DNA from 3 places in the Anoxybacillus sp. ST70 genome. Region 2 is predicted to be linked to each of the others. Evidence: riboswitches for the same ligand, from Rfam matches in the RefSeq annotation. Region 2 holds a riboswitch; each other region holds the start of a gene.
What was found. A riboswitch is a leader RNA that binds a small molecule or an ion and turns the genes downstream of it on or off. The one in region 2 is predicted to bind S-adenosylmethionine.
Positions count from the first base shown of each region.

Region 1: it holds a riboswitch for S-adenosylmethionine, as region 2 does, so the genes downstream of both, K1I43_RS02325 (methionine biosynthesis PLP-dependent protein) here and metK (methionine adenosyltransferase) in region 2, are expected to answer to the same signal.
Region 3: it holds a riboswitch for S-adenosylmethionine, as region 2 does, so the genes downstream of both, K1I43_RS09105 (methionine ABC transporter ATP-binding protein) here and metK (methionine adenosyltransferase) in region 2, are expected to answer to the same signal.

Region 1 covers NZ_JAHZOF010000001.1:448,915-454,441, reverse strand. Annotated here, with positions in the region: gene K1I43_RS02345 (phosphatidylglycerophosphatase A family protein) at 1-386, shown strand, start outside; gene K1I43_RS02340 (Rpn family recombination-promoting nuclease/putative transposase) at 510-1,385, shown strand; gene mscL (large conductance mechanosensitive channel protein MscL) at 1,414-1,809, opposite strand; gene K1I43_RS02330 (cupin domain-containing protein) at 1,935-2,417, shown strand; SAM riboswitch class I at 3,342-3,449, shown strand; gene K1I43_RS02325 (methionine biosynthesis PLP-dependent protein) at 3,522-4,625, shown strand; gene metC (cystathionine beta-lyase) at 4,629-5,527, shown strand, end outside.
Region 2 covers NZ_JAHZOF010000002.1:10,297-15,823, forward strand. Annotated here, with positions in the region: gene pckA (phosphoenolpyruvate carboxykinase (ATP)) at 596-2,188, opposite strand; SAM riboswitch class I at 2,363-2,471, shown strand; gene metK (methionine adenosyltransferase) at 2,592-3,797, shown strand; gene K1I43_RS03250 (phosphatase PAP2 family protein) at 3,843-4,361, opposite strand; gene K1I43_RS03255 (gamma carbonic anhydrase) at 4,435-4,965, opposite strand; gene K1I43_RS03260 (alpha/beta hydrolase) at 5,048-5,527, shown strand, end outside.
Region 3 covers NZ_JAHZOF010000005.1:190,182-195,708, reverse strand. Annotated here, with positions in the region: gene K1I43_RS09115 (MetQ/NlpA family ABC transporter substrate-binding protein) at 1-662, opposite strand, end outside; gene K1I43_RS09110 (methionine ABC transporter permease) at 680-1,348, opposite strand; gene K1I43_RS09105 (methionine ABC transporter ATP-binding protein) at 1,338-2,366, opposite strand; SAM riboswitch class I at 2,441-2,546, opposite strand; gene K1I43_RS09100 (hypothetical protein) at 2,837-3,310, opposite strand; partial or broken gene K1I43_RS09095 (transposase family protein) at 3,523-4,189, opposite strand; gene K1I43_RS09090 (hypothetical protein) at 4,327-5,527, opposite strand, start outside.

The sequences.
Region 1 (5,527 bases), on a different contig from region 2:
TGGCAGAATGTATTGAAAGCGTAGAAAAAGTGTTACAAAAACGCGAAGTACAACATGCGATTTTAGTTGGTATTGAGCTTGATAAACTTGCAGAAAACGGCATGTTGTCACAGCCGCTTCAAACGATTGTCGAAACGGATGAAGGGCTGTTTGGCGTCGATGAAACGTTGGCATTAGGAGCGGTTCTCGGATACGGAAGCATTGCAGTGACAACGTTTGGACATCTTGACAAAAATAAAGTAGGAATCATTAAACAGCTTGATACGAAACGTGGCAAAGGTGTGCATACGTTTTTAGACGACTTAGTCGCAAGCGTTGCCGCAAGCGCCTCTGGTCGCCTTGCGCACAACTTGCGCGATGAGGAAGAAGCGGCATTAAATGCGTAAAAGAAGCCGTAAATCCGTATGGGTTTACGGCTTTTTTAGGGAAGAGATGTGAACATCACATGCAGGAAAATAGTCGATGTTGTCGAATAAAAACATCGAAACGATTGTATGCGAGGTGACTATATGTCCATTGACCACGATCGTCTGTTTAAAGAGTTGATCCAAACGTTTTTTGAGGAGTTTATTGTTCTCTTTTTCCCAGCCATGCACGAGCATATCGACTTTCACCATTTGTCGTTTTTATCCGAGGAGCTGTTCACCGATGTGACGGCAGGGGAGAAGTACCGCGTCGATTTGCTTGTCGAAACGAAGCTGAAAGGCGAAGACGGGCTTGTGATTGTGCATATCGAAAATCAAAGCTACGTTCAACCATCATTTCCAGAACGGATGTTTATTTATTTTAGCCGTTTGTTTGAAAAGTACCGTAAACCCATCGTACCTATTGCCGTATTTAGCTACGATACGATCCGCGACGAACCATCGACATTTACCCTCCAATTTCCATTTGGCCACGTGCTAGACTTTCGCTTTTTCACTTTGGAACTTCGCAAACAAAACTGGCGAAATTACGTTCGAAATGATAACCCTATTGCCGCTGCACTGCTAAGCAAAATGGGATATACTGAAAGTGAACGAGTAGAACTGAAAAAACAATTTTTACGTATGCTTGTCCGGTTGGAGTTAGACGAAGCGAAACAACGATTGCTGTTTGGCTTTTTTGAAACATATGTAAAATTATCCGATGAAGAAGAACGAAGACTACGAAGCGAGGTGAATGAAATGGAGACGAAAGAAAAAGAACAAGTGATGGAATTAATTATTTCGTATGAACAAAAGGCGTTAGAAAAGGGAAGAGAAGAAGGAGTGGAGCAAGGAATAAAACAAGGAATGAAGCGTCTTGTACAAACGATGGCGAAAAAAGGGATGAGCGTAAAAGATATTGCAAACGTTACGGATCTTTCGGAAGAAGAAGTAAAGCAGTTCGTAGAGAAAGAATGAGTGGGAAGCCCCCAAAAAGCTCTGGGGGCTATGTTGTTTCTTTTTGTTGTTTTAATAAATCGCGAATTTCTGTGAGCAGTTGTTGTTCTTTTGTGATCGTTGGTGCGGTTTGTTTCGTTTCTTCTTGTTTTTTGATTCGTTCGTGTACGTTGTTTAACAGCTTAATAAATAGAAAAATCGAAAAAGCGATCAGGAAAAAGTCAACGACGGTTTGAATAAAAGCTCCGTATTTGACTTCTGCTTCACCGACTTTCCAAGATAATCCGCTAAAATCGACGCCACCTAAAATGAGACCAACAAGTGGCATAATGATGTCATTCACGAGGGAAGAAACGATTTTTCCAAATGCTCCACCAATGATGACCCCAACAGCTAAGTCGATGACGTTGCCCCGCACAGCAAATTTCTTAAATTCGTTCCACATCGGCATGCCTCCTTTTTCCATACCTTAACATATATCCGTTCTATTTGTCGATTTTTGCATGTGAGGCGCATAGTCGGGCAGTTGTGCATAACATGGCGATGAATATGAAAAAAAGAGGTGAGAACATGTATTACTATCCGAATGTTGTGTATATGCCTGTATATCCATATCCGATCATGCCTTATCCGTTTCCGCGCGAACATACGAAAGATTACGGACCAAACCCGTTTGTCGTACAAATAGAAGAAGCGACGAAACGAAACAACATGTTCCGTACGACGTTATGGACCGGACCTCATTTGCAAGTGACATTGATGAGCCTTCGTGTCGGAGAGGATATCGGTTTAGAAATGCATCGGGGTGTTGATCAATTTTTACGTATTGAACAAGGAGAAGGGATTGTGCGGATGGGCAAAAAGAAAAACGAATTGACGTTTGAAAGACGCGTGACGGATGGCTCTGCCATTTTTGTGCCTGCAGGAACGTGGCATAATGTGATCAACATAGGGAACGTTCCGCTTAAGCTGTACTCCATTTATGCGCCGCCACAACATCCAGCCGGCACCGTCCATCCGACAAAAGCCGATGCTCTTGCAGCAAGAAAATAGGGGACAATTTTTGTCCCCTTTTTCACTGCCAAACTACAAAAAATGTGAAGTGCATCAAAAATTGCCTTGAGTACTCAACTTCAAAACCGAGAAGCTATTGACACAGTGTTGTCGGTTCTATTGGATCTGTGTATTTTGTTCATAGGAAACTGTAATGATTTGAATGCAGAATTTGAAGTATTGATATTATCTCTTTTTATGATTTTGTTCTATTAGTAATTGGATAATGTGTTCGTTTTGTTTAATTTGTATATCGCTATTTTTTTTTAGCTGGTAAGCACATTTCAAAAGAAAAAATAGTGAAAATGCAAAAATAATAATAGCTACAAGTGAAAAGTATCCCATTGCTCTCCGTCCTTAGTAATTAGTTTTCAATCAAATAATAAAAATCATTCATATGAAAAGTCTCGTAAAATCCGAATACAAAAATATTAGTCGGAAATATTGTAAGAGTAAGAATTTTTTTAATTGGAATACCTCCTAGTAATTATAATTTTAAGATATATTTTACATGATTATAGTCCGAAATTCGATATCATTCACATTATTGTAAAAAGTAAGGTTTGTCATATTCCTATATAAGGAGATTTGGGCTAAATTTCTATTACTTTTGCCTTGTGTATCGTTTCAGACATGTTGTTTTTTCGCTAAAGAATGAGTATGCGTTCCGTTATATCAGATAAGACTTATCTGTTATTTTTTATATAAAAAAGGGGTGCATCATCACAACATGTGCTTGACAAGCGATATGCTCCCCTAGACAAGGATTTGCAAAAATCATTGATTCACTGATTTTTCCTTACAAGCGGGAGGGAGACATGTTGCGAAAAAATCAAGCGCAACTTTTAGTGAAGAAAAAAGTTGCATTTTTTTTGAAAATCATGTACATTAGTTAAAAATCAGAAAATTCAATATGCGTGTGCATTCTTATCAAGAGAAGGGGAGGGACTGGCCCGATGAACCTTCAGCAACCAGCCGAAAGTGGTCAGGTGCTAAATCCAGCGGATTGGTGTTCAATTCGGAAGATAAGAAGAAGCGTTTGTCTATGGACAGAAAGCCTTCTTCTTAGAAGGCTTTTATTTTTTTGAGAAAGGGAGAGGGCGAATGAGTCATGTGGAAACAGTATTAGCGCAAATCGGTAATCGAAGCGAGACGACGACAGGAACGGTCAATCCACCTGTATATTTTTCAACAGCTTATCGTCATGAAGGGATCGGACAGTCGACGGGGTACGATTACATTCGGACAGGAAACCCGACGAGACATATCGTCGAGGAGGCGATTGCGCAATTAGAGGAAGGGGATCAAGGGTTTGCATGTAGTTCAGGCATGGCGGCGATTCAAACGGTGTTTGCGCTTTTTGAAAGCGGCGATCATTTTCTCGTTTCGGCCGATTTATATGGCGGGACGTATCGGTTGTTTGAAAAAGGGTGGAAGAAATACGGGCTGTCGTTTACATACGTCGATTTTCGCGATGTAGATGCGGTAAAGGGACAGGTGACGGACAAAACGAAAGCGATTTTTTTAGAAACGCCGACAAATCCGCTCATGCAAGAAGCGGATATCGAAGCGGTTGCGGCGTTTGCGAAACAATATGAGCTGCTTCTTATTGTCGATAATACGTTTTACACACCTGTGTTACAAAAGCCGCTCACGAAAGGGGCAGATATCGTCATTCATAGCGCGACGAAATATTTAGGCGGGCATAACGATGTGCTTGCGGGGCTCATTGTCGCAAAAGGAAAAGCGCTGTGCGAGCAATTGGCGATGTATCATAACGCGATCGGAGCGGTGCTGTCTCCGTTTGACTCATGGCTGTTAATTCGCGGCATGAAGACGCTCGCTCTTCGCATGCGTCAGCACGAACAAAATGCGAAAGCCATTTACGAATTTTTACGTGAACACGAAGACGTCACCGATGTGTTATATCCGGGAAGAGGAGGCATGTTGTCGTTTCGCGTGCGCGATGAAAAGTGGGTCAATCCGTTTTTGCGCAGTTTAACGCTCATTACGTTTGCAGAAAGTTTAGGCGGTGTCGAAAGTTTTATTACGTATCCAGCGACGCAAACGCATATGGATATTCCAGAGGATGTTCGCATTGCCAATGGCGTATGTAATCGACTGTTACGTTTTTCTGTCGGCATTGAACACCATGACGATTTAATTGCCGATTTAACACAAGCGTTTCAACGCATGAAAGAGGTGTAACAAATGGAGTGGCAAACGCAATTGCTTCACAATAAATGGCGAGTGGATGCACAAACAGGGGCAGTCAGCGTCCCGATTCATCATGCGTCGACGTTTCATCAGTTTGATTTTGATACGTTTGGAAAATATGATTATAGCCGCACAGGCAATCCAACGCGCGAGGCGCTTGAAGAAACGATCGCGGAGCTTGAAGGAGGAGTGAGCGGCTTTGCGTTCGCATCAGGCATGGCGGCGATTTCAACGGCGTTTTTGTTGTTGTCAAAAGGGGATCATGTGTTAATTACAGATGACGTATATGGCGGAACGTATCGCATCATCGCGGATGTATTAAGCCGATTTGGCATTGAATATACGTTTGTCGATATGACCGATTTAGATGCCGTAGCGCGCCATATTCGTCCGAATACGAAAGTGATTTATATGGAAACGCCGTCAAATCCGCTGCTGAAAATTACGGACATTCGCGGGGTTGTGAAGCTTGCGAAAGCCCACGGTTGTTTGACGTTTTTAGATAATACGTTCGCGACACCTTTATTGCAGCGTCCGCTCGATCTCGGCGTCGATGTCGTGCTCCATAGCGCGACGAAATTTTTAGCCGGCCATAGCGATGTCGTCGCTGGACTTGCGGTTGTGAAAGATGAGCGACTAGCCAAAGAGCTTCGGAAGTTGCAGTATGCGTTCGGTGCGGTGCTCGGCGTGCAAGATGCGTGGCTTGTGCTGCGCGGGCTAAAAACGCTTCACGTTCGGCTTGATTATGCTTCCCGTTCAGCGATGCAGCTCGCGCAGTTTTTACATCGTCATCCGAAAGTGGCGCACGTATATTATCCGGGGCTTTCGCATCACGAAGGGCACGTCATTCATCGCGATCAAGCGCGTGGGTTTGGGGCGGTGTTGTCGTTTGA
Region 2 (5,527 bases):
GTTAGCTTAACGCAAGGGTGTCCGTGGTGACGCGGAATCTGAAGGAAGCGGGCGGCAAACTTCCGGTCTGAGGAACACGAACTTCATATAAGGCTGTTGGGTATCATTGGATGAGTTTTCTAAACAAAACAAAGCCCTTTCTGCCGAAGGTGATACAGAGTAAATGAAGCAGACAGGTGGAAGGAAAGATTGCACTCTTACCCGAGGAGGTCTGATGGATACGTGAAGTACGCTTCATAACCTACTTCGTGATAAGTAGCTGAACCATCAGAAGTCAGCAGAGGTCGTCGTACGAATCGGTCTAGAACGATTCGGAAGAACCGAACAATCAAGAGAAAATAGCCCTTGGCTTCAGTCCGTCATGATGAACACAGAAAACGAAGTGCCTCCCAAGAGAAAGGAAACGGTGAATCCCGTGGGGGATCTCTTGGAGGGTGGAGTGACGACTGGCATAAGAAGATCAGCTATTTACGGAAGGAAGAAGAACGATGCTCTTAAATCAAAAAAATTTCTTGCGTCACTGATCTTGATTGAACCGCCGTATACGGAACCGTACGTACGGTGGTGTGAGAGGACGGAGGTTAATCACCTCCTCCTACTCGATTGCGATCGGTCCACCGAGTTGTTCAATGCGTGGATCAACGTTTGTGAATTTTTTAAAGTTTTCACGGAACTTCGCCGCAAGTTCTTTTGCTTTTTGGTCATATGCTTCTTGATCTGCCCATGTGCTTTTTGGCAGTAATACTTCGTCCGGTACACCTGGGACGTGAAGCGGAATATGCAGACCGAAAATCGGGTCTTGAACGGTTTCTACGTTGTTTAATTCGCCTTCTAACGCCGCTTTCACCATCGCACGCGTATAAGATAGCTTCATTCGTTCACCAACACCGTATCCGCCTCCCGTCCAACCGGTATTGACTAAAAATACTTGAACGCCGTGAGCGTCAATTTTTTGCCCGAGCATATCTGCATAGCGTGTTGCAGGAAGCGGTAAAAACGGTGATCCAAAGCATGTCGAAAACGTTGCTTCAGGTGCGGTAATTCCGCGTTCTGTTCCCGCTAACTTGCTTGTATAGCCGCTTAAGAAATGATACATCGCTTGTTCTTTCGTTAATTTGCTAATTGGAGGCAATACACCAAACGCATCAGCTGTTAAAAAGACAATCGTATGCGGATGACCTGCAATGCTCGGTTGAACGATATTATCCATTGCTTCAAGCGGATATGCTGCGCGCGTATTTTCCGTCAACGTTGCATCGTCATAGTTTGGTATGCGTGTGTCTGGATCAATCATGACGTTTTCTAATACGGAACCGAAGCGAATCGCATCGAAAATTTGTGGTTCTTTTTCGCGTGATAAGTTAATGCATTTCGCATAACATCCGCCTTCAATGTTGAACACGCCGTTATTTGACCAACCGTGCTCGTCATCGCCAATTAGGCGACGGTTTGGATCGGCAGAAAGCGTTGTTTTCCCTGTACCTGATAAACCGAAAAAGAGCGCGACATCTCCTTCTTGACCTACGTTTGCTGAGCAGTGCATTGGAAAAATTCCTTGTTCTGGCAACAAAAAGTTCATCACAGAGAAAATCGATTTTTTCATTTCCCCTGCATATTCTGTTCCACCAATCAGCACGGTACGACGTTCAAATGAGATGATAATAAACGTTTCTGAACGTGTGCCGTCAACAGCTGGATCTGCTTTAAATGTCGGTGCAGAAATGACCGTAAATTGTGGTTCATGCGTTTGTAATTCTTCTGTTGTTGGACGAATGAACAATTGATGGGCAAATAAGTTATGCCAAGCAAATTCATTGACAACTTGAATTGGCAAGCGATAAGCTGGATCCGCTCCAGCAAAGCCGTTGAATACAAATATTTCTTCTTTCGTCATTAAATAATCGATCACTTTGTTGTACAGTTTATCAAATACTTCTTCAGAAATTGGTTGATTGACAGTTCCCCAATCAATTTTATGTTTCACAGATGGTTCTTCCACAATATATTTATCTTTTGGAGAACGACCTGTATATTTTCCAGTTGTTGCACAAACTGCACCTGACGAAGTGAGGACGCCTTCTTTGCGAGTTAATACTTTTTCTACTAATCGCGGTACAGATAAGTTATGAAAAACCCCATCCCTTTGTAAGAGTGTTGATAATTTGTTTGTCAGTTCAATGGAATTCATTGGACAAAACCTACCTTTGTTTGATTTATCTTTATGTAAAAAGTATAACACATTTTAATAAATAGTCCATACTAATTCGTGTATTTTTCTTGAATTTATTTTCGAGACTATGACAGGAGAAAAAACGTTGACTTGCTCTGTACCGATGTGATATGATGCTGAAATGAACGGATACTCTTATCCCGAGTTGGTGGAGGGAGACAGGCCCGATGAAACCCAGCAACCGTCACATACGTGAAAAGGTGCTAACCTGTGGCAAGGGAACGCCCTTGAACGATAAGAGTGAAAGGCGCAGACAAATGCAAAAACCTTTCCTCTGAGGGAAAGGTTTTTTTCACGATAGACCATAATAAGAGGGATGAGTACCGTATCATTTGTCACTATACTGAGGAGGAATGTTTGAATGCCTAAACGTCGTCTGTTTACATCTGAATCTGTAACGGAAGGGCATCCGGATAAAATTTGTGACCAAATTTCCGATGCGATTTTAGATGCGATTTTAGCGAATGATCCGAATGCGCGTGTGGCGTGCGAAACGAGTGTAACAACAGGACTTGTGTTAGTGAGTGGAGAAATTACAACATCTACATATGTAGATATTCCGAAAATTGTTCGTGAAACAATTCGTGAAATTGGCTATACGCGCGCAAAATATGGCTTTGATGCAGATACGTGCGCAGTATTGACGTCAATTGATGAACAGTCGCCAGATATCGCGATGGGTGTTGACAAAGCGTTAGAAGCTCGCGAAGGACAAATGACAGATGAAGAAATCGAAGCGATCGGTGCAGGTGACCAAGGATTAATGTTTGGCTTCGCGTGCAACGAAACGAAAGAACTTATGCCGCTACCAATTTCTCTTGCACATAAGCTTGCACGCCGTTTAGCAGAAGTGCGTAAAGAAGACATTTTACCGTACTTACGTCCAGACGGAAAAACGCAAGTGACTGTGGAGTACGATGAAAACGGCAAACCTGTACGTATCGATACGATCGTTGTTTCTACACAACATCATCCAGAAATTACACGAGATCAAATTGTGCGCAACATTAAAGAACATGTCATTAAACCTGTCGTTCCGGCAGAATTGATCGATGAAAACACAAAATATTTTATCAACCCAACAGGACGTTTCGTCATCGGTGGTCCACAAGGTGACGCAGGGTTGACAGGACGTAAAATTATCGTTGACACATACGGTGGTTATGCACGTCACGGCGGCGGGGCATTCTCAGGAAAAGATCCAACGAAAGTAGACCGCTCAGCAGCGTATGCGGCACGTTACGTAGCGAAAAACATTGTTGCAGCGGGTCTTGCCGATAAATGCGAAGTGCAGTTAGCGTATGCGATCGGTGTTGCAAAACCTGTATCGATTTCAATTGATACGTTCGGCACAGGCAAAGTATCTGAAGATGTATTAATTGAAGTGGTGCGCAACAACTTTGATCTTCGCCCAGCGGGCATTATTAAAATGCTTGATCTTCGTCGCCCGATTTACAAACAGACAGCTGCTTACGGTCACTTTGGCCGCACAGATATTGATCTTCCTTGGGAACGTACAGATAAAGCAGAAGTGTTAAAACAACAAGCGTTACAGTTGGCGAAGTAAGGAAAAAAGGGAGAGTTACAAGATGTAGCTCTCCTTTCTTGTTTTTTAAGTAAGAACAGAAAATGAAGCGATGCCAACTAATGTACCGAGCATACAGCCAGCAAGCACATCAGATGGATAATGAAGTCCTAAATAAATGCGCGAAATCGCGACGCTACACGCGATGGGCAAGAGCCAAATCGTTAATGCCGGAGCGTATAGTAAAAATGGAATGATGACAGAAAATATTGCGGTTGTATGTCCGGATGGAAATGAATGATCAGTTAACGGATTTTTTGTTACTTTTGTGTCATGAAGTGAAATATACGGTCGTTTGCGTGGGTACATTTTTTTCATCATTGCGACAGGAATATGACTAAGTGCCAATGCGACCGCGCTCGCGATAGCAGCATCCTGCCATTCGTCACGTAGCAACCAAATGGCTAGCAATACGGTTGTAATCGAGCATGTCGCTCCTCCAATGTGCGTAATCGAGCGAAAATACGCGTTAAGCCACTTCCGATCAAAATAACGATTAATGCTGTAAAACAACTTGCACTCCCAATCGTACCATTTTCGCAACATAAGCAAATCCCCCTGAATTTATGATAAAATATATATGTTAAGTCAATAATAAAACAATGTAAAAATACCACGCTTATTTATTGCGTGGTTTGTTTAATTGAAGCGACTTATAATATTGTCCTTTTTCGACATATTCGCGGCGAATTCGTGCCATTTCACGCTCATCTTCTTCGGTTAATTCTCGAATTACTTTTGCGGGGCGTCCGAACGCAAGTGTGCGAGGAGGGATTTTCTTTCCTTGAGGCACAAGACTGCCGGCACCGATAAAAGCCCCTTCACCAATTTCAGCACCGTCTAAAACGATAGAACCCATACCGACGAGAGCCTCTTTTCTTACGATCGCACTATGTAAAATAACTTGATGGCCGACGGTCACATCATCTTCAATGATCAGTGGATTGTTTGGGCTTTGGTGAAGGACACAATTGTCTTGAATGTTTACACGGTTGCCGATGATCGTTGGTGCGACATCTCCGCGAATGACGGTGTTAAACCAAATGCTCGTTTCCTCTCCAATCGTTACATCACCTGTAATGGTGACGTAATCGGCGATGAAAGCGGAAGACGCAATGTTTGGTGTATGTTCTTTATATGGATAAATCATTTGGCTCGTCCCTTTCGTTTCATTTTGTTATATTTAGTGTACAAATTTTTCGTCTATTCGTAAATATAAAGGAGGGATGTTTATGTGGAAATGGGAAGGAGAAAACGCAAAAGGCACAATTGTCATCGTTCACGGTGCTGCCGAACATCACGGTCGGTATAAATGGCTCATTGAAATGTTTCGTATGCACGGTTTTCATGTCGTTGCAGGGGATTTACCAGGACAAGGAACGACATCGCGTAGCCGACGAGGGCATATTGATTCATTTGACGAATATATAGAAGCGGTCGCGAGTTGGGTGCATGAAGCAAGCGTGTATGAACAGCCTATTTTTTTACTCGGTCATAGCATGGGAGGACTTGTCGTCATTCGCACATTGCAAGAAAAGCGACTGCCTGTTCGCGGTGTCATTTTATCGTCCCCGTGTTTAGGGCTCGTTCATTATCCGTCGAAAGCACTTGAGGTCGCTTCACGCATTTTAAATGTCATTCATCCGAAAAAGCGATTTCCATCAGGATTAACGGTAGAGATGGCGACCCGAAATGAAGAAGTGCGAGAGATG
Region 3 (5,527 bases), on a different contig from region 2:
ACCGCAATTGGATCTTTCGCTGGATCTAAGCCAGCATCTAACGCATAGTTGGCATTAATTAATACCGCGTCTCCTTCATTGTTTTTATAAACCTGTGGAAGTAAACCTGCTTCGACATCTGCTTCAAACACTAAGTTTTTCGGATTTTCAACGATATCATCAACTGTTGCTTTCGTTTTATCAACACCATCTTTTAATTTAATTAAACCTTTTTCTTCAAGCATCGATAAAATGCGACCGTGGTCTGCAACAGAGTTGCTCATAATAATTTTTGCCCCGTTTGGTAGTTCTTCAAGGCTTTTATATTTTTTAGAGTATACGCCAATTGGTTCAATATGAATACCGCCAGCATTCACAAAATCATAACCATGTTCTTTCATTTGTGCTTCTAAGTAAGGAATGTGTTGGAAATAGTTTGCATCTAACTCTTTATCAGCTAACGCTTTATTTGGTAACACGTAGTCTTGGAACGTCACGATTTCCAATTCAATCCCTTTTTCTTTTAAAATCGGTTTTGCTTGCTCTAAAATTTCCGCATGTGGCACATTTGATGCACCAACGACAAGCTTATTTGTTTTTTCTTCCGCACTTTCGCTTTTTCCGCAAGCAGCAAGCGCTAAAATAACAACTGCAGCAACAAGTAAAGAGATCCATTTTTTCATTTGTTTCTTCCTCCTTTTTATCGTTTATCTATTTTAGAAGTGACAAAGTCACCAATAAACTGAATAATAAAGACAATGACTAAAATGAGCACAGTTGCAACAAATGTCACATCGTTATTGTTGCGTTGGAATCCTTCTAAATACGCTAAATTTCCAAGCCCTCCAGCACCAACAACTCCTGCCATCGCTGTATATCCAACGAGCGCAATCGCTGTGACTGTAATTCCAGATACAAGTGCAGGAAGCGCTTCTGGGAGGAGCACTTTCCAAATAATTGTCGATGTCGTCGCCCCCATCGCTTTTGCTGCTTCAATGACACCTTTATCAATTTCACGAAGCGCAATTTCTACCATGCGCGCATAAAACGGTGCGGCACCGATGATGAGAGCTGGTAACGCAGCGTTTGCTCCAAGAATTGTACCAACAACAAGTTTGGTAAACGGAATAAGCAAAATAATTAAAATAATAAACGGAATCGAGCGGAAAATGTTGACGAACGACGCAATGGCACCGTTAACGAGACGATTTTCCCATATGTTTCCCTTAGACGTTAAAAACAGCAATAAACCAAGTAAAATGCCAAGCACAAACGTTGCTATAACAGAGATAGCTGTCATATACAATGTTTCCATCGTCGCCGCCCATATTTTATCCCAAACGACGTTCGGAAATAGTTCATTCCACATTCGCCAACACCTCCACTTCAACTTCTTGCTGGCGAATAAAAGCGAGTGCTCGCTCAATTTCTTCATTCGCACCGTCTAAATGAATGAATAACACCCCATATGAACCGTGATGCGTTTGCGAAATTTTCCCTTGCAAAATATTCACATTTAGATCAAATTGACGAATAAGCTGTGTAATGAGCGGTTGCTCAGCCGCTTCGCCGACGAATGTAAGCTGAACAACTTGGCCGTTCGGATATCGTTCGAGAAGATGCAACATGGCTTCTTTCGTTTCCTCCGGCTCCGTCACTTGTTGGACGAATCGTTTCGTAATCGGTTGCTCTGGCTTACGGAATACATGAAGCACTTCGCCCATTTCAACAATTTTTCCGTTTTCCATGACCGCTACGCGATCGCAAATTTTACGAATAACATGCATTTCGTGTGTAATTAACACGATCGTTAAACCGAGACGTTTATTAATATCGACGAGCAAATCTAAAATGGAGTCCGTCGTTTGTGGGTCAAGCGCTGATGTCGCTTCATCACATAACAACACTTTCGGGTTGTTCGCTAACGCACGCGCAATGCCGACGCGCTGTTTTTGCCCTCCGCTCAATTGCGACGGGTATGCATTTTCTCTTCCTTGCAAGCCGACGAGTTGAATAAGCTCATCGACGCGCTTCATCCGTTCCTCTTTCGGAACACCGGAAATTTCTAACGGGAAAGCAATATTTTCACGTACAGTCCGCGACCAAAGTAAGTTAAAATGTTGGAAAATCATCCCGATTTGCTGACGCGCTTGTCGTAATTGTTTCCCACTAATTTTCCCCATATCTTTTCCATCAACAATCACTTCACCGCTTGTCGGCTTTTCTAGCCCATTTAACAATCGGATGAGCGAACTTTTCCCCGCTCCGCTATAACCGATGATGCCGAAAATTTCTCCTTCTGCAATATGCAAGTTTACATGATCGACCGCAGTCACATTTCCGCTTGCCGCTCTGTATACTTTCGTTACGTTTGATAAAGTAATCACGTCGCTGTCACCTTCCTTCCATGAAAAAAGCCTTTCTGCTCAAGAGAACAGAAAGGCGTTATCATCCATTCTGTCTCTTATCTCTCAAAGCAAACGCTTTGTGTGAATTGGCACCATTTCAGCAGCGCTGACGGTTGCCGGGTTTCATCGGGCACATCCCTCCACCTCTCTTGATAAGAGCGCTTTTAAACGCTTTATTCAGTTAACGTTTTAATGTATTCAAGAATGATGCTGAACTACGAATGTGAGTATATCATCGAAAGAAGGACGATGTCAATAAAAAATTTTTTGACTTCAATATAAGGAATCATTATGTTGCTAATGTCGGGCGACCGAGCAACAACCGCTTACGCGAAAGCGTAAAGGGCTGATCCAAAACACTAATACGTTTTCGATCAGCCCCTTCAGTCCAAAAAAATGAGGGTAAACTTTTCGATTGTATCTATATAGCTACAGGCTGAGTGAATACATTAATCACATTCTTCTTTTGTAATTCTAATCGTTACATAAACTTTATGAAATGAGTCATAGTAGTCGGCTTGTGCAACACTGGGAGTATACCATTTATCAAGTAATTTCAAGTAAGAGTCGGTGTTTTCTAAAGAATAAATCCCCGTAATCGTAGAAGTCTTAGTTGTTCGATTTCGATCATAAGTAACTGTCATTGTGACCGTACCATACATACTCTGAACTGTTTTCGTCTTTTTATTTCCTCGAACGATAGTATCAAGTGGGGTAATTTTTGACTTTGAATTGCTTAAATCGGCTATTGAACTCCCTACTGTAGGAGTAACTGTAATTGTTACATTCCCCTCTTTATATACTTGCTTCTGGAGAGTACTAGCTTCAGTTGTAATTAACGATCCAAAAAACCCCTCTAATGACAAGGTAAAAGCAAATGCTAGGGTAGTAGCTAAAACCAAATTTTTAAATTTAATTTTCATTACTTTTTCTCCTCACATCGTATATTTACTCATAATGCTAGTTGAACATCAGTACCGTGGATTTTAGAGATCTTAATTCTTATTTAATTGATTACTCATCCGAGATATGCTATGTTAGCCTGTTTTAGATAAAAATCGGAAGTTCTTTATTTTAACTTATACATTGCTTATGCTCCTCCTAACTTCAAAAAATTCTTGATGCAGCGATGTTTCACGCGAGTGAGCAGACGAGACGAGGCCAGTGGACGAGCTCGACGGATGGCGGTGGTTAAAAACGAAGACAGGTTGTCTTGCACATGTTGTTTTCTTGGACGCAGCTCAGCATGAACGATATAGCCTTCCTTCCCTGCATACGCAAACAACGGCGTAAAACCATCAAATCCTTCATCCGTTCGACTCACTCCTTCTTTTTTCGTCGGAGTTGTCAAATGGAGAGCTATCTACATCAAGTTGGAGCCATGTCGTCCTCCCTTTGATCCAACAAGGGGACGAGGCGGCATGTCGTTGAATCAGCAGACACATGAACTCCTCCAAAGGAATTGTTTCGGTCATTGAAAGACAAGCGAGCTGATCGAGGTGCTATCTTAACGTTTGGGAAGAAGGCACGTGCTGAATACCCAGCGATGTCGAAAACATATCGTCCTGACGATACGCTTCGATATGATCAACATCCGTTTTTCCTGTGGCAGGCAAGCCGATCATCGAGCGAATGACATCGCTATGTGAAATGTGCACATCTCGACGAACGGTTGGGAGCCGAAGCGGGTTTACTCGTTTATCCAGTTTTCTTTAATGTAGTAAGTAGCCAACAAGAGCAAGCACCGCACTTGGAGTCACCGCCTCATCTGTCCATACAAATCGAATCTGGAAATCTTTCATCGCATTCACCTACTTGATGAAGAATCATCAACGTCGTTTTCCCTTATCGTATCAACGGTTTGCATCCATTGTAAAGATGGGTTGTCACGGATTTAGGTACTCAACTACAGTTACAACAAGAAAGCTTAACTGACCGTTTACTCAAACTCCTTACTTAGCTTTAATAAGTCGATAATATTTTTAAAACAATATGACTGCAAAATATTTTTCACAATGATGCGATAAACTACCAATATAATGATTAATAAAATGACCAATACATATGCAACATATAGAAAGTGGTAAACAGGAATAAGCCATATGCTGATAAAAATAGAGTATATAAATATAAAAATAGTTACTTTTTTAAAAACAGTTGAAATATTATATGAATATATTGAGTGAACTTCCTCTGAACTATATCCATATTGTTTTAGTATCCCCATATCTTTTTGTTGTATTTGCAAATAAGCCCGAAAAGAAAAAATAAGGTATAAGGCTGCAACAAGAACGATCGCTCCCGATAGTAAAGAAGCAATAACAGCTGTATTTCGCATTGACAATGTAAAATCATCGAACGCTTTAAATACATAGCGAACGTGATATCCGTACTGTCCAAGGTTTTCGGCGATGCGGTCAATATCCGATATTTTATCTACATAAACGTACATACTTTTTAAAGCTTGGACACCAAAAGGATTATTGTTATCATATTCTCTTTTAAACTCGATCCAATTTGTACGGAAGGACGTTTCGATTATTTTTTGAAATGTTTGATTCCCAACATATAATGCACTACTACTTAACATATTTTGATCTTCACTATATAAAACGAAAGGATTTTTTTCGATAATCCCCTGTTTATTCTTTATAAGGAAATTAGAGATATAGCGACTACTCAGTCCCCCCTCCTCCATCTGAACAATAGGAATTTTTAGATTGATTTCTGACTCCTTTGATTTTGAACAAGCATACCCAATATTTAAGGGGCAATCCCCTAAAAAACGGGCAGCTTCTTCATCTAATGCATAAATAAAATACGTGTTTCCTCTTTCATCTTGGACACCGAAGTTCAATTGATACATTTTATATATATGTATGCCTTTATATTCAGAAAGAACTGATCTAATTTCATTTTCGTCATTAAACTTTAGTAAACGTGCGTGATCATTCTCTTCAGTTTTTCCTGTAATTTCGATCATCCGCACATTTTCATTGCTTATAAAATCTTCATCTACTTGTATATATTGTTTGAATAGAAAAAGAAACGATGTCGAAACTAGAAAAAGAGATAGCAGAAACATCACGATAGATATCTTTAAATATGAATTTGATTTTTTTAATATAAGTTCCGCTACT